Azospirillum brasilense: one gene and its partner. The protein of the gene in region 1 interacts with the protein of each later gene in a pairwise test. Links are inferred from orthologs where the notes say so. Each region holds a gene or a part of one and is shown on either strand. Other genes may lie near its edges. The genes, in order: hflK and ftsH.

What was found.
Region 2: the proteins of hflK (region 1) and ftsH interact in binary tests that used the Escherichia coli proteins (3 or more experiments, as listed by UniProt). The link is inferred for Azospirillum brasilense from one-to-one orthologs.

The regions. Positions count from the first base shown.
Region 1 is NZ_CP059449.1:26,987-42,925, reverse strand. What follows is about bases 8,085-10,963. They hold hflK (FtsH protease activity modulator HflK), read left to right. Parts: upstream 8,085-8,880; coding sequence 8,881-10,047; downstream 10,048-10,963. Other genes in these bases: hflC (protease modulator HflC), read left to right, coding at 10,059-10,963; apbC (iron-sulfur cluster carrier protein ApbC), read right to left, coding at 8,085-8,696. In the rest of the region: thyX (FAD-dependent thymidylate synthase), read left to right, coding at 1-67; H1Q64_RS00200 (glycosyltransferase family 41 protein), read left to right, coding at 374-2,011; H1Q64_RS00195 (DUF983 domain-containing protein), read right to left, coding at 2,018-2,422; H1Q64_RS00190 (hypothetical protein), read right to left, coding at 2,483-2,674; H1Q64_RS00185 (ABC transporter substrate-binding protein), read left to right, coding at 2,755-3,723; H1Q64_RS00180 (ABC transporter permease), read left to right, coding at 3,881-4,780; H1Q64_RS00175 (ABC transporter ATP-binding protein), read left to right, coding at 4,777-5,574; H1Q64_RS00170 (monovalent cation:proton antiporter-2 (CPA2) family protein), read right to left, coding at 5,590-7,398; more of apbC, read right to left, coding at 7,536-8,084; more of hflC, read left to right, coding at 10,964-11,006; H1Q64_RS00150 (DUF2065 domain-containing protein), read left to right, coding at 11,130-11,318; H1Q64_RS00145 (DegQ family serine endoprotease), read left to right, coding at 11,576-13,105; phosphoserine phosphatase SerB, read right to left, coding at 13,205-14,116; H1Q64_RS00135 (cupredoxin domain-containing protein), read left to right, coding at 14,279-14,770; tRNA (adenosine(37)-N6)-dimethylallyltransferase MiaA, read left to right, coding at 14,851-15,843; H1Q64_RS00125 (PLP-dependent aminotransferase family protein), read left to right, coding at 15,862-15,939.
Region 2 is NZ_CP059449.1:2,629,219-2,639,391, forward strand. What follows is about bases 1,230-4,226. They hold ftsH (ATP-dependent zinc metalloprotease FtsH), read right to left. Parts: upstream 3,699-4,226; coding sequence 1,761-3,698; downstream 1,230-1,760. Other genes in these bases: H1Q64_RS12510 (rhomboid family intramembrane serine protease), read right to left, coding at 1,230-1,573; tilS (tRNA lysidine(34) synthetase TilS), read right to left, coding at 3,783-4,226. Also shown: H1Q64_RS12500 (peroxiredoxin), read left to right, coding at 1-272; H1Q64_RS12505 (DUF2061 domain-containing protein), read right to left, coding at 450-674; more of H1Q64_RS12510, read right to left, coding at 782-1,229; more of tilS, read right to left, coding at 4,227-5,129; tol-pal system protein YbgF, read right to left, coding at 5,138-6,043; eno (phosphopyruvate hydratase), read right to left, coding at 6,267-7,544; pyrroloquinoline quinone precursor peptide PqqA, read left to right, coding at 7,857-7,937; pyrroloquinoline quinone biosynthesis protein PqqB, read left to right, coding at 8,006-8,935; pyrroloquinoline-quinone synthase PqqC, read left to right, coding at 8,932-9,708; H1Q64_RS12550 (PqqD family peptide modification chaperone), read left to right, coding at 9,705-10,007; pyrroloquinoline quinone biosynthesis protein PqqE, read left to right, coding at 10,004-10,173. UniProt on the Escherichia coli protein: Acts as a processive, ATP-dependent zinc metallopeptidase for both cytoplasmic and membrane proteins. Plays a role in the quality control of integral membrane proteins.

The DNA of each region.
Region 1 (15,939 bases):
GGAGGCCAGTGGCCTGTCCAAGCGCGAATGGCGCGAACTGATGGACCAACTCGGCCGCGCCGAGTAACGCCCGCTCCAACTGTGTAAGGACCAACCGTCATGACGCCGCCCCCGATGACGCCGCACGAGGCCGATGGATTGCACCGCCAGGGCCTCGTCGCGGCGCAGGCCGGGCGGTTCGACGAGGCCTTGGACATGATCGGGCGGGCCATCGCCGCCTATCCCTCGGTCCCCGTCTGGTGGGCCAATTACGGGCTGGTGATGGAAAGCCTGGGCGACGTCGCCGGGGCGGCCAACGCCTATGCCGGGGCGCTGAACCTCGATCCGTCGCTGGAGATGGCGATGGACGGGCTGCTCACCATGGGCGGAGGCGGTGCGCCGGGCCGGCGATTCGGCCCGCGCGGAGGCCTTCTTCCGCCGCGCCATCGCGCTAAACCCGAAGACGCTGGCGGCCGTCGCCAATCTGGGCGTGCTGTTGCGCGCCCAGGCGCGGCGGGCGGAGGCGGTGACGCTCTACGGGCGCGCCGGGCGGCTCGATCCGGCCAACTGGGCGCACCCCTACAACCTCGGCAACGCTTTGGCCGAAATGAACCGGCTGGGCGAGGCCGACGACGCCTATCGGGCGGCGCTCGCCCTGGCGCCGGGCCGGGCGGAGGTGCGGGCCAACCGCGCCACCCGCGTGCTCGCCATGCAGGGGCGGGCGGACGAGGCCCTGGCGGAAATCGACGCCGTGGTGGCGCAGCACGGCAACGTCGATTCGCTGCACGCCTCGCGCCTCTACCTGATGCAGTTCGTGCCGGGGCTGACCATGCCGGCCATCGCCCAGGCCCACGCGGACTGGGGCGCCCGCTACCCCGACCGCCCGGCGCCCGCGGTGGCCGCTCCGGCGCCGAAGATCCGCATCGGTTATGTCTCGCCAGACTTCCGCGCGCACCCCGTGGGCTTCTTCCTGGAGCCGGTGCTGGCGAATCACGACCGCACCGCCTTCGAGGTCGTCTGCTACGCCAACACCGCCAACCCGGACTGGAAGACGGAGCGGCTGATGGCCCACGCCGACCACTGGGTCTGGACCACGGGCATGGACGACGAGGCGCTGACCCAGCGCATCCAGGCGGACGGCATCCACATCCTGGTCGATCTGGCGGGCCAGACCTTCGGCAACCGCCTGCCGGTCTTCGCGCGGCGCGCGGCGCCGGTGCAGGCGACCTGGGCGGGCTATGTCGGCACCACCGGCCTGCCGGCCATGGACTATCTGATTTCCGATTCGCGGCAGAGCCCGCCAGGGTCGGACGGCTGGTGCATCGAGGGAGTCGTGCGCATGCCCGACGCCTACGTCCCCTGGGCGCCGCCCGAGGACGCGCCGGCCGTGGCTCCGCTGCCGCTGGCGACGCGCGGTCACGCGACCTTCGGCTCCTTCAACGCGCTGCCCAAGCTGAACGCGGAGGTCGCGGCGCTGTGGGCGCGTGTGCTGGGCGCCGTCCCCGGCTCCCGCCTGCTGCTGCGCACGCCGGGGCTGGACGACGCCGGCACCGCGGCGCGCACGCTGGCGTTGTTCGAGCGGTCCGGGCTCGACCCGGCGCGGGTGGATCTGTGGGGCGGAGCGCCGCACCGGGAGTTCCTGGCCGGCTACGGGGAGGTCGACGTGGCGCTCGACCCCTTCCCCTATTCCGGCGGTCTGACGACCCTGGAGGCGCTGTGGATGGGGGTGCCGGTGGTGACGCTGGGCGGCGACCGCTTCTGCGCCCGCCATTCGGTGACGCACCTCGCCTCGGCGGGGCTGTCCAATCTGGTGGCCGACGGGCCGGACGGCTACGTCGCCAAGGTGGCGGCTCTGGTCGCCGACCCGGCCGGGCTGGCGGCGCTGCGCGGCGGCCTGCGGGACCGGCTGGTGGCGTCCCCGGCATTGAATGGCGTGCGCTTCACCCGCGCGCTGGAGGCCGCCTTCGGCGTGATGTGGCAGCGCCTCCAGGCCGGGCAGGGGCGGGCGAGCTTCGCGCTCAGTTTCGACTGAAGTGGATCAGGCGCGTTCGGACCCCGGCGCCCCGGTGCTCCACAGCAGCCCCAACACCACGCCCTTGCAGCGCGGCAGCAGCAGACCGGTCAGCAGCAGCGTCAGCAGCGGCCAGATGGTGAGATGCACCCAGGTCGCCGGCTCGTAGCTCTGCTCGACCGACAGGACCGCCGGGATGATGATGTGGCCGACGATCAGGATGGTCATCCAGGGCGGGGCGTCGTCGGCGCGCAGATGGCCGAACGCCTCGCCGCAATGGGTGCAGTGGTCCACCGGTTTCAGGTAGTTCCGCAGCAGGCGCCCGCGTCCGCAGGCTGGGCATTGCCCCATCAGCCCGCGCAACGCCGCCGTCGTCTTCGACCGCGCGCCGTCCTGAGTGTCGTCTTCCACCGCCCTGTTTTCCGCCGTCATGGCCGTACCCCTGCGATCCGCTCCCCGAAGGGCCTCATATGGGGAGGGAGCGACCGATCGTCACGCCGTTCCGTCCTTCGCACTCCGGGGTTGCGCCGCGCGCAGGGCCTCGACGCGGCGGGCGATGTTCTCCAGCCGCATCTGAAGCTCATGGGCGCACAGCGCGTGCGCGGCGGCGCGGGCCTCCGCCTCGATGTCGGTGATGGCGGATTCGAGGGCTTGGAGTCGGGCGTCGCGCGGGTCTTCGCTCATCGGATTCCTGCTCCGGCAGTTGACGGACCGGCCCCTAGGCGTCTACGGGATGCACAAACCCCCTCCGGGAGCCTGGAGCCATGACGATCACCCGCCTGTTTCTCGCCGCAGCCACGGCCGCCGTCGCGCTGACCAGCGCCACCGCCTTCGCCCAGACCAAGACCGTCGCAATCACCGCCATCGTCGAGCATCCGGCGCTGGACGCCACGCGCGACGGCGTGATCGAGGCGTTGAAGGCCGCGGGCTACACGCCGGGTGACACCCTGAAGGTCGAGTATCAGAGCGCCCAGGGCAACCCCGCAACCGCCGCGCAGATCGCGCGCCAGTTCGCCGGCGCCCGTCCGGACGTGATCGTTCCGATCTCCACCCCCTCCGCCCAGGCGGTCGTGGCGTCGACCCGCGACATTCCGGTGGTCTTCACCGCGGTGACCGACCCGGTCGGCGCGCAGCTCGTCCGCAGCCTGGACAAGCCAGGCGCCAACGTGACCGGCGTGTCGGATATGGCCCCGGTGGCCGAGCATGTGGCGCTGATCCGCGAGATCGTGCCGTCGGTCAAGCGTTTGGGCGTCCTCTACAACGCCGGCGAGCCGAACTCCGTCTCGCTGGTCAAGGCGCTGAAGGACGAGGCGCAGAAGGCCGGGCTGACCGTGGTCGAGGCGACCGCCACCAAGTCCGCCGACGCCCAGCCCGCCGCCCGCAGCCTCGTCGGCAAGGCCGACGCGATCTACGTGCCGCTGGACAACACGGTCGTCTCGGCGCTGGAGAGCGTCGTCGCGGTGGGCCAGCAGGCCAAGCTGCCGGTCTTCTCCGCGGACACCGACAGCGTGGCGCGCGGCACGGTGGCCTCGATCGGCTTCGATTACCGGCAGGTCGGCCGCCAGACCGGTGAGGCCGTGGTCCGCATCCTGAAGGGCGAGAAGCCGGGCGACGTTCCGGTGACCTTCGCCAAGGGCACCGACCTGTTCGTGAACCCGAAATCCGCGGCGGCGATGGGCGTGACCATCCCCGAGGCGGTGACCCAGCGCGCGACCAAGGTGGTCGGGCAGTAAGTTGTTTCGCAGTAAGTTGTTTCATTGAGGGGGAGTGGTTGAGACGGGCCCCCACCCAACCCTCCCCCGCTTTGCAGGGGAGGGCTTTTCTCCTCCCCCTGCGCAGCGGGGGGAGGCCGGGAGGGGGGCTCGACGCGACACTCCCCAAGGACCAATCATGAGTGAAATCGCCTTCTTCGGGGCCGTCGAGATCGGGCTGGTGTACGCGCTGGTCGCCCTTGGCGTGTACCTGTCCTTCCGGGTGCTCGATTTCCCGGACCTGACGGTGGACGGCAGCTTCCCGCTGGGCGCGGCGGTCTGCGCCACGCTTCTGGTCGCCGGGGTCAACCCGTGGATCGCCAGCCTCGTCGCGGCGCTGGCCGGGTCGATGGCCGGGCTGGTCACGGCGACGCTGAACGTCCGCTTCAAGATCCTGCACCTGCTGGCCAGCATCCTGACCATGATCGCGCTGTTCTCGGTGAACCTGCGCGTGATGGGCCGCCCGAACGTGGCGCTGCTGATGCAGGACACGGTGCTGACGCCCTTTTACGGGCTGGGGCTCCCCGACCATGTGGTGCGGCCGCTCGTCGTTCTGGTCGTCGTCGTCGTGATCGTCCTGCTGCTGTCCCGCTTCCTGAACAGCGAGTTCGGCCTCGCCATGCGGGCGACCGGCGTCAACGCCCGGATGGCCCGCGCGCAGGGGGTGCAGACGGACTTCCACATCTACGCCGGCATGGCGCTGTCGAACGGTCTGTGCGCCCTGGCCGGCGCGCTGTTCGCCCAGACCAACGGCTTCGCCGACGTGACCACCGGCATCGGCACCATCGTGGTCGGTCTGGCCGCGGTGATTGTCGGCGAGACGGTGCTGCCGGCCCGCGCGATGCTGTGGGCGCTGGTCGGCTGCGTCGTCGGCTCCATCCTCTACCGTCTGGCGGTCCAACTGGCTCTGTCGGCGGACGCCATCGGGCTCCAGGCCTCCGACCTCAATCTTGTTACCGCCGTCCTGGTCGCGGTGGCGCTGATCCTGCCGCGGATGCGGCTGAAAGCCGCATCGAAGAAGAGGGAGGCCGCCCGATGATCACGGTCAACGGCATCCACGTCACCTTCGGGCGTGGCACCCCGCTGGAGAAGCACGCCCTGCGCGGCGTCGACCTGACGATCCCGGAAGGGCAGTTCGTCACCGTCATCGGCTCCAACGGCGCCGGCAAGTCCACCTTCCTGGGCGCGCTGGCCGGCGACGTGATCGCCGAGGAGGGCAGCATCGCCATCGACGGGGTTGACGTCACCCGCTGGGCGACGCCGAAGCGCGCCTCGCTGGTCGCCCGCGTCTTTCAGGACCCGATGGTCGGAAGCTGCACCGCCCTGACCATCGAGGAGAACATGGCGCTGGCCGCCGCCCGCGGGCGCCGCCGCGGCCTGGGCTTCGCCCTGCGCGGCGACCGCCGCCGGCATTTCCGCGAGCGCATCGCGGAGCTGGGACTGGGGCTGGAGAACCGGCTGCACGACCGCATGGGCCTGCTGTCCGGCGGGCAGCGGCAGGCGGTCAGCCTGCTGATGGCGACGCTCGCCGGGTCGAAGATCCTGCTGCTTGACGAACACACAGCGGCGCTCGACCCCGGAACGGCGGAGTTCGTTCTGGGCCTGACCCGCCGCATTGTCGAGGAGAACCGGTTGACCACGCTGATGGTCACCCACTCCATGCGGCAGGCGCTGGACTACGGCGACCGCACGGTGATGCTGCACGAAGGGCGGATCGTGCTCGACGTGTCGGGGGAGCAGCGCGCCGGGCTGGACGTGCCGCATCTGCTGGCGCTGTTCGCCAAGCAGCGCGGCGGCGAGGACATCACCGACGACAGCCTGCTGATCGGCTGAGGCGGGGGAGGGGCGTCAGACGGCCTTGCGGTCGCGCTCCTTCACCGGTTCCTCGCGGTCGGCCTCGAACAGGGCCTGAAGCTCGGCGGCGGCTTGGCGGGAGGTCTGGATCAGGCGGTTCTCGTCGTGATGGACCGCGTGCTGCCGGATCAGCGTGCGCTCGTCATGCTCGCGGAAGGTGTCCAGCGTGTGGCGGGTCTCCTCCGGCGGCAGGCCCAGCGATTCCAGCACGCCGCCGGTCAGGCGCAGACTGGAGTCGAAGGTCTCGCGCACGAAATGCGTGACCCCGCGGTCCATCAGGAAATGGGCGTGGCGGCGGTTGCGGGCGCGGGCGTGGATGACGAGGTGCGGGAAATGGCGCGTCGCCAGTTCCACCACGCGCAGCGACTGCTCCATGTCCTCCAGAGCCACCACCAGCACCTTCGCCTTGTCCGCTCCGGCGGCGCGCAGCAGGTCGAGCCGCGACGGGTCGCCATAATACACCTTGTTGCCGAATCGCCGCACGACGTCGACCTGCTCGGCGCTCTGCTCCAGCGCCGTGAAGGGGATGCCGCGCAGCCGCAGCACGCGGCCGACGATCTGCCCGACCCGGCCGAAGCCGCAGATCAGCACCGGCGGCTCCCCGTCCGGCGCGATGGTGTCGTAGGGGCGGACGGGCTTCACGATCAGCCGCGGCGCCAGCCAGCGCTCCTCCGCCGCGAAGACGAAGGGGGTGGCGATCATCGACAGCGTGACCACCAGCATGGCCGTCGCCGCCTGTCCTCCGCTCATCGCCCCGACGCCGACGGCCAGCCCGAACAGCACGAAGCCGAACTCGCCGCCCTGGCTCAGCACGGTGGACAGCCGCACCGATCCGCCCGGACGCAGGCCGGACAGGCGGGCCAGCCCGAACAGCGCCGCCGCCTTCAGAGCCATCAGCCCGAGCGCCAGCGACAGGTAGCGCACCGGCTCGGCCATCAGCGCCGCCACGTCGGCCCCCATGCCCACCGACACGAAGAACAGGCCGAGCAGCAGCCCCTCGAACGGCGCGATGTCGGCCTGCACCTCGTGCCGGTATTCCGAATCGGACAGCAGCACCCCGGCCATGAAGGCGCCGAGCGACATGGACAGCCCCGCCCAGGCGGCGAACAGCGCGGTGCCCAGCACGATCAGCAGGGCGGTGGCGGTGAAGATCTCCGGCGTCCGGGCGCCGTCCACGATGCGCAGCACCGGGCGCAGCAGGTAGCGCCCGCCGGTCAGGATGGCCGCAACCGCTCCGCCGGCCTTCAGCACGGCCAGCCACGCCGTTCCGGCATCGGGCACCTCTCCGGCGCCATGACCGAGCAGGGGCAGCAGCGCCACCGCGGGGATGATGGCGAGGTCCTGGAACAGCAGGATCGAGAAGGCGCTGCGCCCGGCGTTGGTGGTCAGCAGTTCCCGCTCCGCCAGCATGGGCAGCACCATGGCGGTGGAGGACAGGGAGAGACCGAATCCGGTCACCGCGGCGGCGGCGGGGGTGAATCCCAGCAGGAGAATGGTGGCGGCGGCGATCACGACGGCGGTCACCGCGACCTGCGCGCCGCCGAGCCCCAGGACCGATCGTCGCATCACCCACAGGCGGGCGGGGCGCAACTCCAGCCCGATCAGGAACAGCAGCATGATGACGCCGAGTTCGGAGACGTGCCGGATCGCCTCGACGTCCGTCACCAGCCCGAGCCCGCCCGGTCCGATGGCCAGCCCCGCCGCGAGATAGCCGAGCGGCCCGCCGAAGCCGATCCGCTTGGCCACCGGGACCGCCAGGACCACCGCGGCCAGCAGCACCACCAACGTCACGAAATCCGGCATCGGCCCCACCCTCTAAAGGCTTTGCCCCCACCCTAACCCTCCCCCGCTTCGCAGGGGAGGGAACTTAGGCCCTCCCCTGCGAAGCGGGGGAGGGAGGGGACCCACGAAGTGGGGAGGGTGGGGGCAAGCACGCCCCCTTACGACACCACGATCCGCGGCGCCGCGCGCGCCGGGCCCTGCTCGCCGGCGATCTTCTCCCACACGCGCTTGGCAATTCCGCGGTACACCTTCGCGTGCTCCGACTCGGGCTGCGACACCACGATGGGCTGGCCTTGGTCGGAAGTCTCGCGGATGTCGAGGTGCAGCGGGACCTCGCCGAGGAACTCCATGCCGAGGTCCGTGGCTTCCTTGCGGGCGCCGCCGTGGCTGAAGATGTCCGTGCGGTGGCCGCAGTTGGGGCAGCAGAAATAGCTCATGTTCTCGATGATGCCGAGGACGGGCACGTCCACGCGGCGGAACATGTTCAGCCCCTTGCGGGCGTCGAGCAGGGCGATGTCCTGCGGGGTCGAGACGATGATCGCCCCGGCCAGCGGCACCTGCTGCGCCATGGTGAGCTGGGCGTCGCCGGTGCCCGGCGGCATGTCCACCACCAGAACGTCGAGCGTGCCCCAGTTCACGTCGCGCAGCATCTGCTGGAGCGCGCTCATCACCATCGGGCCGCGCCAGATCATCGGCGTGTCCTCGGCGACCAGGAAGCCCATCGACATCACCTTGATGCCGTAGTTCTCCATCGGCTCCAGGATTTTGCCGTCGCGGCTGGTCGGCCGGCCGGAGATGCCCAGCATGCGCGGCATGGACGGGCCGTAGATGTCGGCGTCCAGAAGCCCGACCTTCAACCCGTTCGCCGCCATGGCGAGGGCGAGGTTGCTGGCCGTGGTGGACTTGCCGACGCCGCCCTTGCCCGATGCGACGGCGACGATGGCCTTCACGCCCGGCACCAGCGGCTTCTGCTCCGCGGGCTGCCCATGGGAATGGCCGCCATGGGAATGGCCATGCCCGCCATGGGAATGCCCGTGGCTCTGCTGCGGGGCGGCACCCTGCCCGGCGGGGCGGTGCGCCGTCAGGACCGCGGTGACCGACAGGACGCCCGGCAGGGCTTCCACCGCTTTCTCGGCGGCGTGGCGCACCGGCTCGGCCTGGGCGCCGCGCTTGGGGTCCACTTCGATCGAAAAGGCGACGTGCCCGTCACGCACGACAAGGCCGGAAAGCATGCCGAGGCTGACGACGTCCTTGCCCCGTTCCGGATCGACAACCGTCCTCAGAGCTTCAAGGACTTGAGCTTCGCTGACCTGCGCCATGGTTGAAAACTCCGCTTCCTTCCCGATATTGGCGGATATCCGTCGGTGAAATCCTTCCCCGAATGGGATGGGCACTATAGGGCCGGCGGACAATAATGGTAAAGGGATCGGACGGTCCGGAAACGATTTGTTTTCCGGAATTTCCGTCCCAAGAATTGAGAGAGCGCGAAGGGGAACGAACGGAATGCCGTGGAGCAATCAGGGAGGGGGCGGCGGTGGCGGCCCCTGGGGTCCTCCGCCGGGTGGTGGCGGTCAGAATCCGTGGGGCCGTCCGCCGGGTGGCGGTGGAGGCGGCGGTGGCGGCGGCGGCGGAGGGCCGCAGCCGCCGGACCTGGAGGATCTGCTGCGCCGCGGCCAGGACCGCCTGAAGCGGGTGATGCCGGGCGGCGTCGGCAGCGGCCGGGGCATCGCGCTCGTCGTCGGCCTGTTGGCCGTGGTCTGGCTGGCCAGCGGCATCTACCGCGTCGAGGCGGACGAGCAGGGCGTCGTGCTGCGCTTCGGCCAGTGGGTGCGCACCGAACAGCCCGGCCTGCGCTACCACCTGCCGTCGCCCATCGAAACGGTGCTGATGCCCAAGGTGACGCGCGTCAACCGCATCGAGGTCGGCTACCGCTCGGCCGGCGACGGGCGTCGCGGCGACCGTGACGTTCCCGACGAGTCGCTGATGCTGACCGGTGACGAGAACATCATCGACATCGACTTCACCGTCTTCTGGGTCATCAAGGACGCGGGCGAGTATCTGTTCAAGATCCGCGACCCCGAGGCCACCGTGAAGAAGGCGGCGGAAAGCGCGATGCGCGAGGTCATCGGCCGCACCGACCTGCAGCCGGCCTTGACCGAGGCCCGCCAGCAGATCGAAACCTCCACCCGCCAGCTCCTCCAGGCCATGCTGGACGACTATGAGGGCGGCATCGAGGTGACGCAGGTGCAGTTGCAGAAGGCCGACCCGCCGTCGCCCGTCATCGACGCCTTCAACGACGTGCAGCGCGCCCGGGCCGACCGCGAGCGCGCCCGCAACGAGGCCGAGGCCTACCGGAACGACGTGATCCCGCGCGCCCGAGGCGACGCGGAACGGCTGATCCAGGAGGCTTCCGCCTACCGCGAGCAGGTCGTGAACCTGGCCCAGGGTGACGCCGACCGCTTCCGCAAGGTGTTCGACGCCTACTCGACCGCCAAGGACGTGACCGCCAAGCGCATGTATCTGGAGACCATGGAAGAGATCCTGAGCGGCGCCAACAAGGTCATCATCGACGGCAACGCGCAGGGTGCCCAGGGCGTGGTTCCCTACCTGCCGCTCAACCAGCTTCAGCCTGCTCCGGCGCGGCCCGCCGGCCAGCAGCCGGCCCGTTGAGGAGGGATGCCATGAACCGCACATTGTTGGTCGCCGGCATCGGCATCCTCGCCGCGGGCGTGCTCGCCTCGGCCTCGCTGTTCACGGTGAACGAGGCGCAGCAGGCGCTCGTCCTCCAGTTCGGCGAGCCGATGCGCGTCATCCGCGAACCCGGCCTGAAGGCCAAGATCCCCTTCATCCAGGAAGTCCGCATCCTCGACCGTCGCGTGCTCGATCTCGACCCGCCGGTGGAGCAGGTCATCCTGGCCGACCAGAAGCGCCTGGACGTGGACGCCTTCGCGCGTTACCGCATTCTGGACCCGCTGCGCTTCTACCAGACCGCCGGCAACGAGGCGGTGGCCGAGACGCGGATGAACGCCATCGTGAACTCGGCGCTCCGCCGCGTTCTCGGCAGCGTGACGCTGCTCGCCATCCTGTCGGACGAACGTCCGCGCGTGATGAACGACATCCGCGGGCAGGTGAACGACGAGGCGAAGCGCTTCGGCATCGAGATCGTCGATGTCCGCATCCGCCGCGCCGACCTGCCGGAGGAGACCAGCCAGTCGATCTTCGCCCGCATGCGGTCGGAACGTGAGCGCGAAGCCGCGGAGGCCCGCGCCCAGGGTCAGGAGCAGTCGCAGCAGATCCGCTCCCGCGCGGATCGCGAGCGCACCGTCATCCTGGCCGAAGCGCAGCGCGATTCGCAGATCCTGCGCGGTGAAGGCGACAACCAGGCGCTGAAGATGATCGCCGAGGCGACGTCGCAGGACCCGCAGTTCTACAGCTTCTACCGGACGCTCGAAGCCTACCGGAAGTCGCTGAACAAGGACGACACCACCATGGTGCTGTCCCCGACCGGCGAGTTCTTCCGCTACTTCGGCGACATCACCGGCGGCGGCAACGGCCAGCCGGCTCCGGCTTCGGGCAGCGGCCCGGCGCAGCAGCGGGCCCCGGCCCCGGCGACCGCCCAGCAGCAGTAAGTCGTTGCGCTCGCTTCCCCTTCCCCCTTCTCCCGGGGGAGGGGCTGGGGTGGGGGCTCCCGTTCTCCCACCCCAATTTTGTCTTTCCGCCCTGAAATCCTCCTCTGAAATGCCGCCCGACCGATGACGGATTTCCTCACCGCGCTGGCCCTGGTCCTGGTGATCGAAGGCGTGCTCTACGCGCTGTTCCCGTCCGCGATGCGGCGGCTGGTCGTCGAAGCGCTGACGATGCCGGAGAACCGGCTGCGCACCGTCGGGCTGGTGACGGCGATGGCCGGCGTCGGATTCGTCTGGCTTCTGCGGGGCGCCTGACACCCTTTTGCCGCGCGCGCGTCGCTGGACCGCGCCGCCATTTTCCGGCCATACTCCGACTTCTATACTCGCGCGTCCTCCGTGGCGGATGGGACCCGTGCGCCTTTGCTTGAAGCAGTGACGCGCGGGGATTACATCCGGCACACGGATCGGTGAAGCGCCCCCTCGGACCGCAATTCGCATGAAGCCGCGGGCCGATTGGAACAGATGGCCGATTGGAACAAGAAGGTGCCGGATGTCCGGCAGGGAGAGCTGAGTTGAACCCGAACCACCCCATCCACCGCGCCGAATCCGGCCGCCGTCTGCGCGTCGTGCCGCTGATCGCCGCTCTCCTGTTGGGGCTGTCCGCCGCCGTCGGCACCCCCGCCATGGCCCAGTCGCGCCCGGCGCCGACCAGCTTCGCCGACCTGTCGGAAAAGCTGCTGCCCGCCGTGGTCAACATCTCCACCAGCCAGGCGGTGCCGCAGCGCCAGCAGGGCGCCCGTCCCGAGATGCCGCAGTTCCCGCCGGGCTCGCCGTTCGAGGAGTTCTTCCGCGACTTCTTCGACCGTCAGCAGCAGGACCAGCCGCAGCAGCCGCGCAAGTCGACTTCGCTCGGGTCCGGCTTCATCATCGACGCCAAGAACGGCTACGTGGTCACCAACAACCACGTCATCCAGGACGCCGACGAGATCACCGTCATCCTGCAGGACGACACCAACATCAAGGCGGAGCTGATCGGCAAGGACCCGAAGACCGACGTCGCCCTGCTGAAGATCAACACCAGCCACCCGCTGGTCGCCGTGCCCTTCGGTGATTCGGACGCCATGCGCGTGGGCGACTGGGTGCTGGCCATCGGCAACCCGTTCGGCCTGGGTGGTTCGGTCACCGCCGGCATCATCTCGGCCCGTCAGCGCGACATCAACGCCGGCCCCTACGACGACTTCCTGCAGACCGACGCCTCGATCAACCGCGGCAACTCCGGCGGCCCGATGTTCAACCTGAACGGCGAGGTCATCGGCATCAACACGGCGATCTTCTCGCCGTCGGGTGGTTCGGTCGGCATCGGCTTCGCCATCCCGTCCAACCTCGCCAAGCAGGTGGTCGCGCAGCTCCGCGAGTACGGCAAGACGCGGCGCGGCTGGCTGGGCGTGCGCATCCAGGGCGTGACCCCGGAGATCGCCGAGAGCCTGGGCCTGCAGGGCCACAAGGGCGCGCTGGTCGCCTCGATCACCCCAAACGGCCCGGCGGCCAAGGCCGGCATCCAGGCGGGCGACGTGGTGACCAAGTTCGATGGCAAGGAAATCAACGAGATGCGCCGCCTGCCGCGCGTCGTTGCCGAGACGCCGATCGACAAGGCCGTCCCGATCGAGGTGTGGCGCAAGGGCAAGTCGCAGCAGCTTCAGGTGAAGGTGGGCGAGCTTGAGGCCGCAGAAGAGTCGGGCCTTCTCGCCGCCAATCCGGAGGAGCAGCGCCGCCAGCCTCAGCAGGCCCCGGCCCAGAAGCCGACCGAGACGCTGGGCCTGAAGCTGACCAACATCACGCCCGAGCTGCGCCAGCAGTTCGAGATCAAGCCCGAGCTGAAAGGCGTCGTGGTGACCGAGGTGGCCGGCAACTCCACCGCGTCGGAGAAGGGTATCCGCGCCGGCGACGTCATCATCGAGGTCGGCCAGGAGGAGGTCCGCAAGCCGGAGGACGTGACGTCCAAGATCCAGAAGGCCAAGGAGCAGGGCAAAAAGTCCATCCTGCTGCTGGTGGACCGTCACGGCGACCTGCGCTTCGTCGCCATCCCGCTCAGCCAGGGCTGATCCGGGGGCTATCCCGAAAGGAAAAGGGCACCGGCGGGAGACCGCCGGTGCCCTTTCGCTTTGTGAGGTTGCGGAGGCGTGCCCGTAATGGGTGGGCGGTCAGCCCTCCACGAACTCCCCGATCCGGTAGCCCTGGGCGAACAGCAGGGCGGTCAGGTCGCCATGGTCCACGCGGGCGCGGGCCTGGGCGGCCACCGTCGGCTTGGCGTGGAAGGCGACGCCAAGCCCGGCGGCCAGCAGCATCGGCAGGTCGTTGGCGCCGTCGCCGACGGCCATGGTCTCGACGGTCGGGACGTGGCGCTCCCCGGCGTAGGCGAGCAGGGCCTCCAGCTTGCTGTCCTTATCGAGGATCGGCTCGACCACCGCGCCGGTCATGAGGCCGTCGACCACCTCCAGCACGTTGCCGCGGTCGTCGTCGAAGCCGACCCACTGGCGCACCCGCTCCGTGAAGCAGCGGAAGCCGCCGGAGACCAGCACGCAGGTCGCCCCGTTGGCGCGCATGGTGGAGATCAGTGTCCTGGCACCCGGCATCAGCGTGGCGCGCTGCCACACCTCGTCGACGACGCTCTCGTTCAGGCCCTTCAGCAGGGCGACCCGCTCGCGCACCGCGCCCTTGAAGTCGATCTCGCCGTTCATGGCGCGGGCGGTGATCGCGGCGATGTGGTCCTTCAGCCCGACGTAATCGCCCAACTCGTCCAGCATCTCCTGCTCGATGATCGTCGATTCCATGTCGGCGACCAGCAGGCGCTTTTTCCGGTTGCCCGGCTTCTGGGCGATGACGTCGATGGCGAGGCCGTCTTGAGCAAGATTGGCCAGAGCGCGGCGCACGGCGGCTTCGGCCTGCTCGGGGACCAGCCCTTCCTCGACGATGTCGCAGGCGCGGTCCGGCGCCAGCCAGTCCGGCTTGGCGGTGTCGGCCCCCAGCGCGGTCAGGGACGCGCGGGCGGCCTGCACGGCCTGCTCGTCGAGTACGGCGGAGGCGGCGGCGATCAGCGTAACGACAGCGCTCATGGCGGGGCGATCCTGGAAGAGCCGTGGGGAAAGGGCGCGCGCGCTCCCTAGCACAGCCGGGAGTTTGCGCCAACCCACTCCGCCAAGCGTCATAGACATTCCGCGCCGGGGACCCGGAAGCCTCCGGCCGCGTTTCCGCTCAAATCGCCGGAGGGCTCGTCCATGATCCAGCGGCCTGCCACCCTTCTTACCCCGTCCATTCTCGCACTCACCTTGTTCCTCCTGACCGGATGCGGCGCCGGGACCGATCTGGCGCAGCGCCCGCCGCCCGGCTATGTCGGCGACGTGGCGGCGCGCGTCTCGGCGGTGGATTGGGCGCAGGCCCGCCCCGTGACCGTGCAGTTGGACGAATTCCGGTTCCAGCCCGACCGTCTGACCTTCGAGCGGGGAACGCCCTACCGGCTGACGCTGGAGAACCGCGGGACCGTCGCGCACACCTTCACCTCCGAAGGCTTCTTCAAGGCCATCGCGGTGTGGCGGGTCACCACCGCGCAGGGTGCCGTCGAGACGCCGGCCCTGGTGAATCTGGAGATCCCCGCCGGCCAGACCGACGTGGTGGACTTCATCCCGGTCCAGGCCGGCACCTATGACCTGGCCTGCCACGAACCGCTGCACAGCAGCCTCGGCATGACCGGGACGATCACGGTTCGCTGAGGCCCCACACCGGTCGTCCTTGCCAAGCCGAGCCTTCCCCTGCCATACGCTGTAGCCGGAGGAACGTCAGGCAAGGCGACATGGCAGAGGACAGCCCGCGCAACCGGGATGTGCAGCACCGGCATGTGGTGGTGATCGGCGGCCCGACGGCGTCGGGCAAGTCGGGCATGGCGCTCGACATCGCCCTGGCGCGCAACGGCACGGTCATCAACGCCGACAGCATGCAGCTCTACGCCGAGTTGGACGTGCTGACCGCCCGTCCGGGGGCAGAGGATCTGGCGCTGGCCCCGCACCGGCTCTACGGCGTGCTGCCGGCGGCGGAGCGCGGCTCCGCAGCGCGCTGGCGCGACATGGCGCTGGCCGAGATCGCCGCGGCGCACGCCGCCGGGCGCCTGCCCATCATCGTCGGCGGCACCGGCCTCTACCTGCGCACGCTGATGGAAGGCTTGAGCGCCGTTCCCGCCGTCCCGGATGAGGTCCGCAAGGCCGCCCACGCCCGCTTGCGGGACCTGGGCGGCGAGGCGTTCCGCGAGGAACTGCTGCGTCGCGACCCGGCCTCGGCCAAGCTGAACCCCGGCGACACCACCCGCCTGACCCGCGCCTGGGAGGTGCTGGAGGCCACCGGCCATCCGCTGACCCACTGGCAGACCCAGCGCGCCGAGGGCGCGCCGGAGGGGCTGGCCTTTTCCGTGCTGGTGATCGACCCGCCGCGCGACGCGCTCTACGCCAACTGCGACCGCCGCTTCCGCGTGATGATGGGGCAGGGGGCGCTGGAGGAGGTGCGGCGGCTCGACGCGCTCGGCCTCGACCCCGACCTGCCGGCGATGAAGGCGCTGGGCGTGCCGGAACTGCGCGACCATCTGCGCGGCGCGCTGACGCTCGACGAAGCCATTGCGCTGGCTCAGCAATCGACGCGCCGCTACGCGAAGCGGCAGGTCACATGGTTCCGCCACCAGCTCGCGGCGCGGCCTCCGGCTTCCGCTCTGCATGGCTGCCATACGATCAATTCGCTCTACACAAGACCACTTAGTGAAGCAATACTGACCTATCTTGAAACGACGTTGCGTCGTTGACCCTCAGGAGGATTGAAAGTGACGGTCGATTGGGGAAACGTGTTTGCCGGTCGCGTCGCCGGTATGGGAGCCTCGGAAATCCGGGAGCTGCTGAAG
Region 2 (10,173 bases), 2.6 Mb from region 1 along the record:
TCGTGATGTTCCAGTGGGGCAAGCATCTCGGCGTGAAGAACGTCAAGCTGATCCCCGACGGCGCGGGCCATTTCACCCGCCGCATGGGCATGCTGATCAACAAGGATCATGTCGGCTTCGGCATGCGGAGCTGGCGCTACGCCATGGTGGTGACCGACGGGGTGATCGAGAAGCTGTTCGAGGAGCCGGGCATCAACGACGCCGACGAGGGCGGCGACCCCTATGGCGAGTCCGCTCCGGAAACGGTGCTGGCCTACCTGCGGTCGCGCTAAACTGGTTTCCATTTCCCAATCTGCTTGTTGGCCGCTTCTTTTAGCCCTCTCCCCTCTGGGGAGAGGGTGGCCCAGAGGGCCGGTGAGGGGGTTGCGCTTTTGCCGGACGGATGGTCAAGCGAACCCCCTCAAGCTAACCCTCTCCCCGGAGTGGAGAGGGGATAACCTCCGATCTTTTCAGGCCGGAACAGCGGTCCCCTCCGCCGGCTCCGCCTCGGCCGCCTGTGCCTTGCGGCGTTCATGGGCTGCCCAGGCCTTCTCGTGCAGGTGATAGGCCACCGTGTTGCACAGCGGTTCCACCAGAGCCAGCGCGCCGCCCATCGCGATGCTGCCGGTCATCAGATAGCCGACCGTAAAGGCCACCGTGAAGTGGATGCAGGCAAAGCTGAAGGTCTTGGTCATCGCCGATCTCCCGAACATCGCCGTTTTTGTTCAGCCTCAGCATGCGGGTCGGGCGGCGACAGGTCCAATCGAATGATCCAACAAAACCGATAGATCATTCCTATCATTCATCGAAAGGGACGGCGGCGGTCGCCCGCTTCCGGCACGCTGCCGCGACGCAGCCGGGTGCCAGGCGGAACGACCGCGAAGGGGCGGCTGTGCTGGGGCTCCAGCAGCCGCACCTCGGGCCGCTTGAAGAAGGGGATCAGTGCGGCCCCCATGACGAACCCGCCGACATGCGCCCAGAAGGCCACCCCGCCGCTGTCGTCGGAGGTCGGGGTGGTGACCCCGCTCAGGATCTGCCCGACGAACCAGAAGCCCAACACCAGCACCGCCGGGACGCTGATGACGCGCACGATGATGATGAACCAGAAGAAAACGCCGACATTGGCCCGCGGGTGCAGCACCAGATAAGCGCCGAGCACCCCGCCGATGGCCCCGCTCGCCCCCACCATCGGGACTTCGGACATTGGGGCGGCGAAGCTCTGGGCCAGTGCCGCCGCCGTTCCGCACAGCAGGTAGAAGACCACGAAGCGGCCCCGCCCCATGCTGTCCTCGACGTTGTTGCCGAAGATCCAGAGGTACAGCATGTTGCCGGCGATGTGCAGGAAGCCGCCATGCATGAACATGGAGGTGATGACGGACATCCAGGGCGGAACGACCCGCAACGGCTCCGGCAGTTCGGCGTGGCCGAACAGCACCGCCGGAACGAGGCCGAAGGAATAGACCGCGAGGTCTCCGCCCCGCGCGCCCAGCGAAAGCTGCCACAGGAACACCATCACGCACAGCGCGATCAGCGCCATGGTGACGACCGGCGTCCGCCGCGTCGGGTTGTCGTCGTAGATGGGCAGGAACAGCATCGGCGGCGCTTTCGGTTGAGACAACCCTGTTCAGTACGATGGTCCCGTCCCTCGGTTCCGCCAAGACGTACGGGAGACGCGTACAGCCGGAGGGCCTCAAGAAAATGGTCGGCAAAGAAAAACCGGCGCCCCTTGCGGAGCGCCGGTTTCGCTGACTAAAGCTGCGGTGCGGATCAGGTGCCGGGCATCAGGTGCCCTGGGGCTCCGGGTCCATCCCGCCGCTTTCCTTGGTAGTCGGCACCGAGGGGCGGCGGCCCGAGGTCGGGGTTGGCTGCTTCGGCGGGGCCGGGGAGAAGCCTTCCCGCTCGTCGTTGCGGATCAGCGGCTCGCCGCGCAGCAGGCGGGCGATGTCCTCACCGCTCAGGGTCTCATATTCCAGCAGGCCCTTGGCGATGGTGTGGAGCTGGTCGATGTTCTCCGTCAGGATGCGGCGAGCCTCGCCGTACGCCTCGTCGACGATCCGGCGGATTTCCTCATCCACCGTGCGGGCCGTGGCGTCGGACATGTTCTTGTGCTGGGTGACGGAGTGGCCGAGGAAGACCTCCTGCGTCGGCTCGCCGTAGAGCAGCGGGCCCAGCTTGTCGCTCATGCCCCATTCGGTGACCATGCGGCGCGACATGTCGGTCGCCATCTTGATGTCGCCCGACGCACCGGTGGTCACGCGGTCCTTGCCGAAGATCAGCTCTTCCGCGATGCGGCCGCCCATGGCGACGCGCAGGTCGGCGTGCAGCTTGGCCTGGGACAGCGAGATGCGGTCGCCTTCCGGCAGGCGCATCACCATGCCCAGGGCGCGACCGCGCGGGATGATGGTGGCCTTGTGCACCGGATCGCTGTCCGGCTGGTGGATGGCGACGATGGCGTGACCGGCCTCGTGATAGGCGGTCAGCTTCTTCTCGTCCTCGGTCATGACCATGGAGCGGCGTTCCGCACCCATCATGACCTTGTCCTTGGCGGCCTCGAACTCGGCCATGCCGACGACGCGCTTGCCGATGCGGGCAGCGAGCAGCGCGGCCTCGTTGACGAGATTGGCGAGGTCGGCGCCCGAGAAGCCCGGGGTGCCGCGCGCGATGACCTTGGCATCGACGTCCGGGGACAGCGGCACCTTGCGCATGTGGACCTTGAGGATCTTCTCGCGGCCCAGCACGTCGGGGTTCGGAACGACGACCTGACGGTCGAAGCGGCCCGGACGCAGCAGCGCGGGGTCGAGCACGTCGGGACGGTTCGTCGCGGCGATGAGGATGACGCCCTCGTTCGCCTCGAAGCCGTCCATCTCGACCAGCAGCTGGTTCAGGGTCTGTTCGCGCTCGTCGTTGCCGCCACCCAGGCCGGCGCCACGATGACGACCCACGGCGTCGATTTCGTCGATGAAGATGATGCAAGGGGCATTCTTCTTGCCCTGCTCGAACATGTCGCGGACGCGGCTGGCGCCGACACCCACGAACATCTCGACGAAGTCGGAGCCGGAGATGGTGAAGAAGGGCACGTTGGCTTCACCCGCCACGGCGCGCGCGGTCAGGGTCTTACCGGTGCCCGGCGGGCCGACGAGCAGCACGCCCTTCGGAATCTTGCCGCCCAGACGCTGGAACTTCTGCGGGTCCTTCAGGAACTCGACGATTTCGGCCAGCTCCTGCTTGGCCTCGTCGATGCCGGCGACATCGTCGAAGGTGACCCGGCCGACCTTCTCCGTCAGCAGGCGCGCGCGGGACTTGCCAAAGCCCATGGCCTTGCCGCCGCCCGACTGCATCTGACGCATGAAGAAGATCCAGACGCCGATCAGCAGCAGCATCGGGAACCAGGACAGCAGGACGGAGAACAGCGACGGCACGTTGCTGTCGTCCGGAACGGCGCTGATGCGCACGTTCTTCTGCGTCAGCCGCTCGACCAGCCCGGCTTCGGGCGGGACGTAGGTGCTGAAGGACCGGCCGTCGGTGAAGTGGCCGGAGACCTGGTTTCCTTTGATGGTGACGTCGGCCACTTGGCCGCGGTCCACTTCGGCGAGAAGCTCGCTGAACGGAACCGTCGTCTGCGGGCTGCGCGTGGAAGAGCTCTGGAACAGGTTGAACAGGGCCACCAGCAGCAGCCCGATGATGATCCAGAGCGCGAGATTCTTGCCGAAATTGTTCACGTCGAAAGCCTTTCTGCGAACCCTGCGCGGAAAGGTAGGCTGATGCGGAGCCACCCCTCCCGGGCTTACGGGCACGTTCCCAGATTAAATAATGCCGACACGGTCCGAAACAACCGGAAAAGCTGGGCCGGCCAACGCCACCCCGGGCGCGTGCTGGGCGACCGCCGAAAGGGGGAATCCGGGCCGCGAAAAGCCCAGATGCGGCACCGCCGCCAGCCCGTTTCCGTCCCAAAGCGCCGGCAGGGTCTCGCGGACCGGTTCGGGCAGGCCGATGCGGCCCGAATCCGGGCTTGCGGACCGCACCATTTGCCACCCCTCCCGCCCCAATTTTGCCACGGTGACCGCCCCGCCCGCCCCCGCCGCCAACCGAACGGCGAATCGGCGATCCCACCAGACCTCTCCGCCCGGAGCAAGGCCCAGCCGTTCGGTGACCCCGACCGGTTCCCGCGCGATCACCAAATGCTCCCGCCGCGGCACAATGCTGCAGCCGCCAAGCGTGCGCCCACGGAAGTGTCCCGCCGCGATGTCGGTGAACAGGCGCTCCGCCGCCTCATCCTTCGGCGGGTAGGCTGCGCCCCCCGTCACGGCGATGCAGCGGACCAACGCGCGCAGGCCAAGCTCCTCCGGCGCGTCCAGCAAAGGCTTCGGGTCCAGTCGCAGCCAGCCCTCCGGATAAACCGCGGCGGCTTCGGCCAGCAGGGCGGCGGTTCCAACCTCCAGCGCGTTGCGCGCGCGGGCGGCACGGCGGGCGAGGTCGGCCAGACGCGGCGGGTCCAGCCCCTCGGCGGCCAGCGCCTCTCCCGCCGCGCGCAGGCGGGCACGGGCGAACCGCGGGTTGCGGTTCGACGGGTCCTCGAACCACTCCTGGCCGAAAGCGCGGCAGGTCGCCACCAGCCGCTCGTGAGACAGGTCCAGCAGCGGCCGGATCACCCGGACCGCTCCTGCCGCGCGCACCGGCGCCATGCCGGCCAGTCCGTCAATGCCGGAGCCGCGGGCGAAGCGCAGCAGCACCGTCTCGGCTTGGTCGTCGCGGTGGTGGGCGAGCGCCAGATGAAGGATGCCCTCCCTGCGGCAGTGTTCGGCCAGCAGGCGGTGGCGCGCGGCGCGGGCCGCCTCCTGGATGCCGGTCGCCGGCTTCTCGCCGTCCCAGCGCAGAATGGCGTGGGAAACGCCGCGGGCCTGGAGCCAGCCGCCCACCCAAACGGCCTCCGCCGCGGATTCCGTGCGCAGGCCATGATCGACGATCAGCGCGAGGACATCCCCGCCCCGCTCCGCCGCCCAACGCTGAGCGAGCAGAACCAACCCGAGGCTGTCCGCCCCGCCGGACACGCCCACGGCCACGCGCGGCCGCGTCTCGAAGCCGCCCAGCCGGTCCATGCGGGCGGCGAACTCACCCGCGGAAATCGGCCCCGCCGGGTCGGACGCGCTCACCGCACCCGTCAGGCGCAGTTCAGACGGCGGCGCTCGGTGTCGGCGCGGCGCTTAACGCTGGCAGATGCCTCCGGGAACTTGGTGATCAACTGGTTGAAGGCCGTGCAGGCGTCCTTCTTCTGGTTGAGCTGCTGCAGCGACATGCCGAGCTTCAGCAGATTGTCAGCCGCCTTGTTGTTCTTCGGATATTTCTGCACACCCTCGGCGAAGGCCACCGCGGCGTCCTGGAACTTGTTGCGGACGTAATAGGTCTCACCCAGCCAATACTGGGCGTTGCCGGCGAGTTGATGGCCCTTGTTCTTCGCCAGGAAATCGCTGAACGCCTTCTCCGCCTTGTCGTAGTCGGACTGGCGCAGCAGCTCGAAAGCGTGCTCGTACTGCTTTTCCGGGGTCGAATTGGCGGGCAGCGGCGCCAGGGCGGCGGTCTGCTTCTCCGCCGGCTTGTCAGCCGTCTTCTCAGGCGCCTTGGCGGCGCTGGAGGCTGCGGCCGGAGTCGCCGCGCTGGGCTTGGCCGGGCTGCCGAACGGGTCGCTGGCCGCCCCGCCGCCCTTGCTCTCCAGCTCCTTCAGGCGGAAATCGATGTCGCTGTTGACCCGCTCCAGCCGGTCCTTCATCTGCGATATCTGATAGGTCGCCTCTTCATAGCGCCCGGTCAGCTCCGACAGGGCGCGCTCCAGCTTCTGCAGCCGCACTTCGAAATCGGCGGCCAGAGACGGCTGGATCTCGGCGGTCTGCCCCCGCGTGTAGGAGTTGCCCGGATAGGCCTGCGCCACCTCGACGCGCCCGCCCAGCGCCTCCACCCCCGACTCCAGCCGGTCCAGACGGTCCTGCAGCGAAGCCGTCTGCGCGAGGACGGAACCGCTGCACAGCAGGCCGCCAAGCAGCAGGGCGGCGAAAGAAGTGGTCTTGGTCATGCGTCGAGGGTCCTGTCCGGGCGGGGAAAGCCGTCGTTGAGAGGGTGCCGTTCCAAGCGGGCGAAACTATGGCGGCTGTTTACCAGAAGCGGGTACGCCTTGCACGGTGGTGATTTGGAAATCACCCGCGCACCGGGCACGCACCCGGAAGAGAACACAGAAAAAAGCCCCTTCCCGGCAGTCCGGAAAGGGGCCTTTCTCAAAGGAGACTCCTGAAAGCGTCTTACGCCTTGAGGATGCCGCGGCCGGCGAAGCGGGCGGCGGTGCCAAGCATCTCCTCGATGCGGATGAGCTGGTTGTACTTGGCCAGACGGTCGGAGCGCGACAGCGAGCCGGTCTTGATCTGGCCACAGTTGGTGGCGACCGCCAGATCGGCGATGGTGCTGTCCTCGGTCTCGCCCGAGCGGTGCGACAGAACGGCCGTGTAGCCGGCCTTGTGCGCCATGTCCACGGCTTCCAGCGTCTCCGACAGCGTGCCGATCTGGTTGACCTTGACCAGGATCGAGTTGCCCACGCCCTTGCGGATGCCGTCCGCCAGACGCGCCGGATTGGTCACGAACAGGTCGTCGCCGACCAGCTGCACCTTGCCGCCGATGGCGTCGGTCAGAGCCTTCCAGCCCTCCCAGTCGTCCTCGGCCATGCCGTCCTCGATCGAGATGATCGGGTAGCGCCCGACCAGATCGGCCCAGTAGGAGACCATCTGCTCCGGCGCCAGCGACTTGCCCTCGCCGGCCAGCTCGTACTTGCCGTTCTTGAAGAACTCGGTCGAGGCGGCGTCGATGGCGAGCATGACGTCGTCGCCCGGCTTGTAGCCGGCGGCCTCGATGGCCTTCATCACGAAGCCCAGCGCGTCCTCGGTCGAGGCGAGGTTGGGGGCGAAGCCGCCCTCGTCACCGACGTTGGTGTTGTGGCCGGCGTCCTTGAGCTTCTTCTTGAGCGCCTGGAAGATCTCCGAGCCCATGCGGATGGCCTCGGCGCCGTTCTCGGCGCCGACCGGCATGACCATGAACTCCTGGATGTCGATCGGGTTGTCGGCGTGGGCGCCGCCGTTGATGATGTTCATCATCGGCACCGGCAGCAGGTTGGCGAAGGCGCCGCCGACGTAGCGGAACAGCGGCAGGGCGGCCTCTTCCGCCGAGGCCTTGGCGACGGCGAGCGAGACGCCGAGGATGGCGTTGGCGCCGAGCCGGCCCTTGTTGGGGGTGCCGTCCAGCTCGATCATGGCGAGGTCGAGGGCGCGCTGGTTGGAGCCGTCGAGGCCGGCGATGGCGTCGAAGATCTCGCCGTTGACCGACTCCACGGCCTTCAGCACGCCCTTGCCGCCGTAGCGGGACTTGTCGCCGTCGCGCAGCTCCACCGCCTCGTGCGCGCCGGTCGAGGCGCCCGACGGAACGGCGGCGCGGCCGAAGGCGCCGGATTCGAGCAGGACGTCCACCTCGACGGTCGGGTTCCCACGGCTGTCGAGGATCTCGCGGGCGTGGATTTCGGTAATGGCGCTCATGTTTGTCCTTCCTCCGCGTTGCGCGCGTCCACTGGATGATCTTTCCAGGTGGATGATCTTTCCAGGCGAAAAAGAAGCGCGCGGGCTTGATAGCCCTGCGTGCGGGGGGATGCAAGGCCGCTGGGGCGCAAAGGCTCGCGGAAGGACGCCCGGACGGTGGAGCACCCCTATCCGGTTGTGCAGCGCACCTGCTTCCAAAGTCGCATAGACCATCTTGTCCCACACCCGTAGCGTTCTAACGTTCGCTAGTGGGGACCGCCCGCGGCGGGCGGAACACACCCCAAAACCAATCCAAGCGCGGAGGACCCATCCATGAAGACCTGGCGCAAGCCCCAGATCGTCGAAATCGCCGTTGGCACCGAAATCAACGCCTACGCCTGCGCTCGTCTCTGAGCGCCGGCCGGTTCCCATGCGTGACGACCGCCGCCTGATTCGGGCCGCCTGACTAGGAAAGGCACCCCATGCTGACGATCCTCGTCCTTGGCTCCGCCGCGGGCGGCGGTTTTCCCCAGTGGAACTGCAACTGCGCGGGCTGCCGCCGCGCCCGCTCCGGCGACCCGGCAGCCCGGCCGCGCACCCAATCGTCGCTCGCCGTCAGCGGCGGCGACGGGCGCTGGCTGCTGCTGAACGCCTCGCCGGACATCGGCCGGCAGATCCTCGCCAACCCAGCGCTGCATCCGCAGACCGCCGTGCGCCACAGCCCCATCGCCGCGGCGGTGCTGACCAACGCCGACATCGACCATGTGGCGGGCCTGCTGACGCTGCGCGAATCCCAGCCGCTGGCCGTCTACGCCACCGACCGGGTGCACCGCGTGCTGGAGGCGAACGCCGTCTTCCGCGTGGTCAACCCGGAGCTGGCGCCGCGCCGCCCCATGGCGCTGGACCGGCCCTGGGTTCCCGCCGACGCCACCGGAACCCCCTTCCCCTTCGAGATCGAAGCCTTCGCCGTGCCCGGCAAGGTCGCGCTCTATCTGGAGGACCCGTCCGCCGCCGGCTTCGGCTCGGTGGCGGAGGACACGGTGGCTTTGCGCATCCGCGACCGCAACGGCGACGGGGAATTCTTCTACATCCCCGGCTGCTCGGCCATGCCGGGCTGGCTGGCCGACCGGCTGCGCGGGGCGCCGCTGGTGCTGTTCGACGGCACCACCTGGACCGACGATGAGATGATCCGCGCCGGCACCGGCAGCAAGACGGGCCAGCGCATGGGCCACATGGCGATGTCCGGCCCGGACGGCTCGATCGCCGCCTTCGCGGACCTGGGCGTGCGGCGCAAGGTCTTCGTCCACATCAACAACACCAATCCGGCCCTGCTGGACGACTCGCCCGAACGGGCCGCCGCCGCCGCCGAAGGTTGGGAAATCGCCCACGACGGGATGGAGTTCACCCTATGACGTCACTGCTGTCGCGCGAAGGTCTGGAACGTGAGCTGCGCGCCATCGGCGAGCGCCAGTACCACGACCTCCACCCCTTCCACAAACTGCTGCATGGCGGGAAGCTGAAGCGCGGTCAGGTCCAGGCCTGGGCGCTGAACCGCTTCTACTATCAGGTCTGCATCCCCAAGAAGGATCTGGCCCTGATGGCGCGGATGGACGATCCGGCGCTGCGCCGCATCTGGATTCAGCGCGTGCTCGACCATGACGGCTTCGGCGAGAGCCGGGAGCGCGAGGAGGGCAAGGTCGGCGGAATCGAGCGCTGGCTGCGCCTGACCGACGGGCTGGGGCTGGACCGCGACTATGTCACCTCGCTGAGGGGCATCCTGCCGGCGACCCGCTACGCCGTCGATTCCTACGTCAACTTCGTGTCGAGCAAATCGACGCTGGAAGCCGTCGCCTCGTCCCTGACCGAGCTGTTCGCCCCGGCCATCCACCGCGAGCGCATCGCCGGGTTCGAGGCCTACTACGCCTTTGCCAACGACGCCACCCTGTCCTATTTCCGCAAGCGGCTCGACGAGGCGCCGCGTGACGTCGAGTTCGGGCTCGAATACGTGCTCGACAACGCCCGGACACCGGAGCAGCAGCAGCAGGTGATCGCCGCGCTGCGCCACAAGGCGGAGCTTCTCTGGGCGCAGCTGGACGCGCTGCACCACGCCTATGTGTCGCCCGGCCTGATCCCGCCCGGCGCCTTCGTGCCGGACGACATGGAACCGCCGGTCTACGCGCGATGACAGACGGCGTGAGCGAGGAGGACCGGGTTCGGCTGGCTCCGGGCGTCATGCTCCGCCAGGACCGGGTGCGCGGCCACTGGCAGCTTCTGGGGCCGGAGCGCGTGCTGATCCTGGACGAGGTGGCGCTGGAGGTGGTGCGGGCCGTCACTGCACAGTCTCCGGAAGGGCAGCCTCCGGTGACGGTGGGCGCGGCCATCGCGACGCTGGCCGCACAATTCGACGCGCCGCGGGAGGAGATCGCCGCGGATGTGTTGGAAGTGTTGGGCGACATGATCACGAAGGGGTTCCTGACCCGATGACCTTCTGTGGCGCCACGACCGGACTCGAACCGCCGCTGGCCCTGCTGGCGGAACTGACGCACCGCTGCCCGCTGCGCTGCGCCTACTGCTCCAACCCGCTGGCCCTCGACCCGGCCAGCCGGGAGCTGGACACCGCCGCGTGGTGCCGCGTGCTCGACGAGGCGGC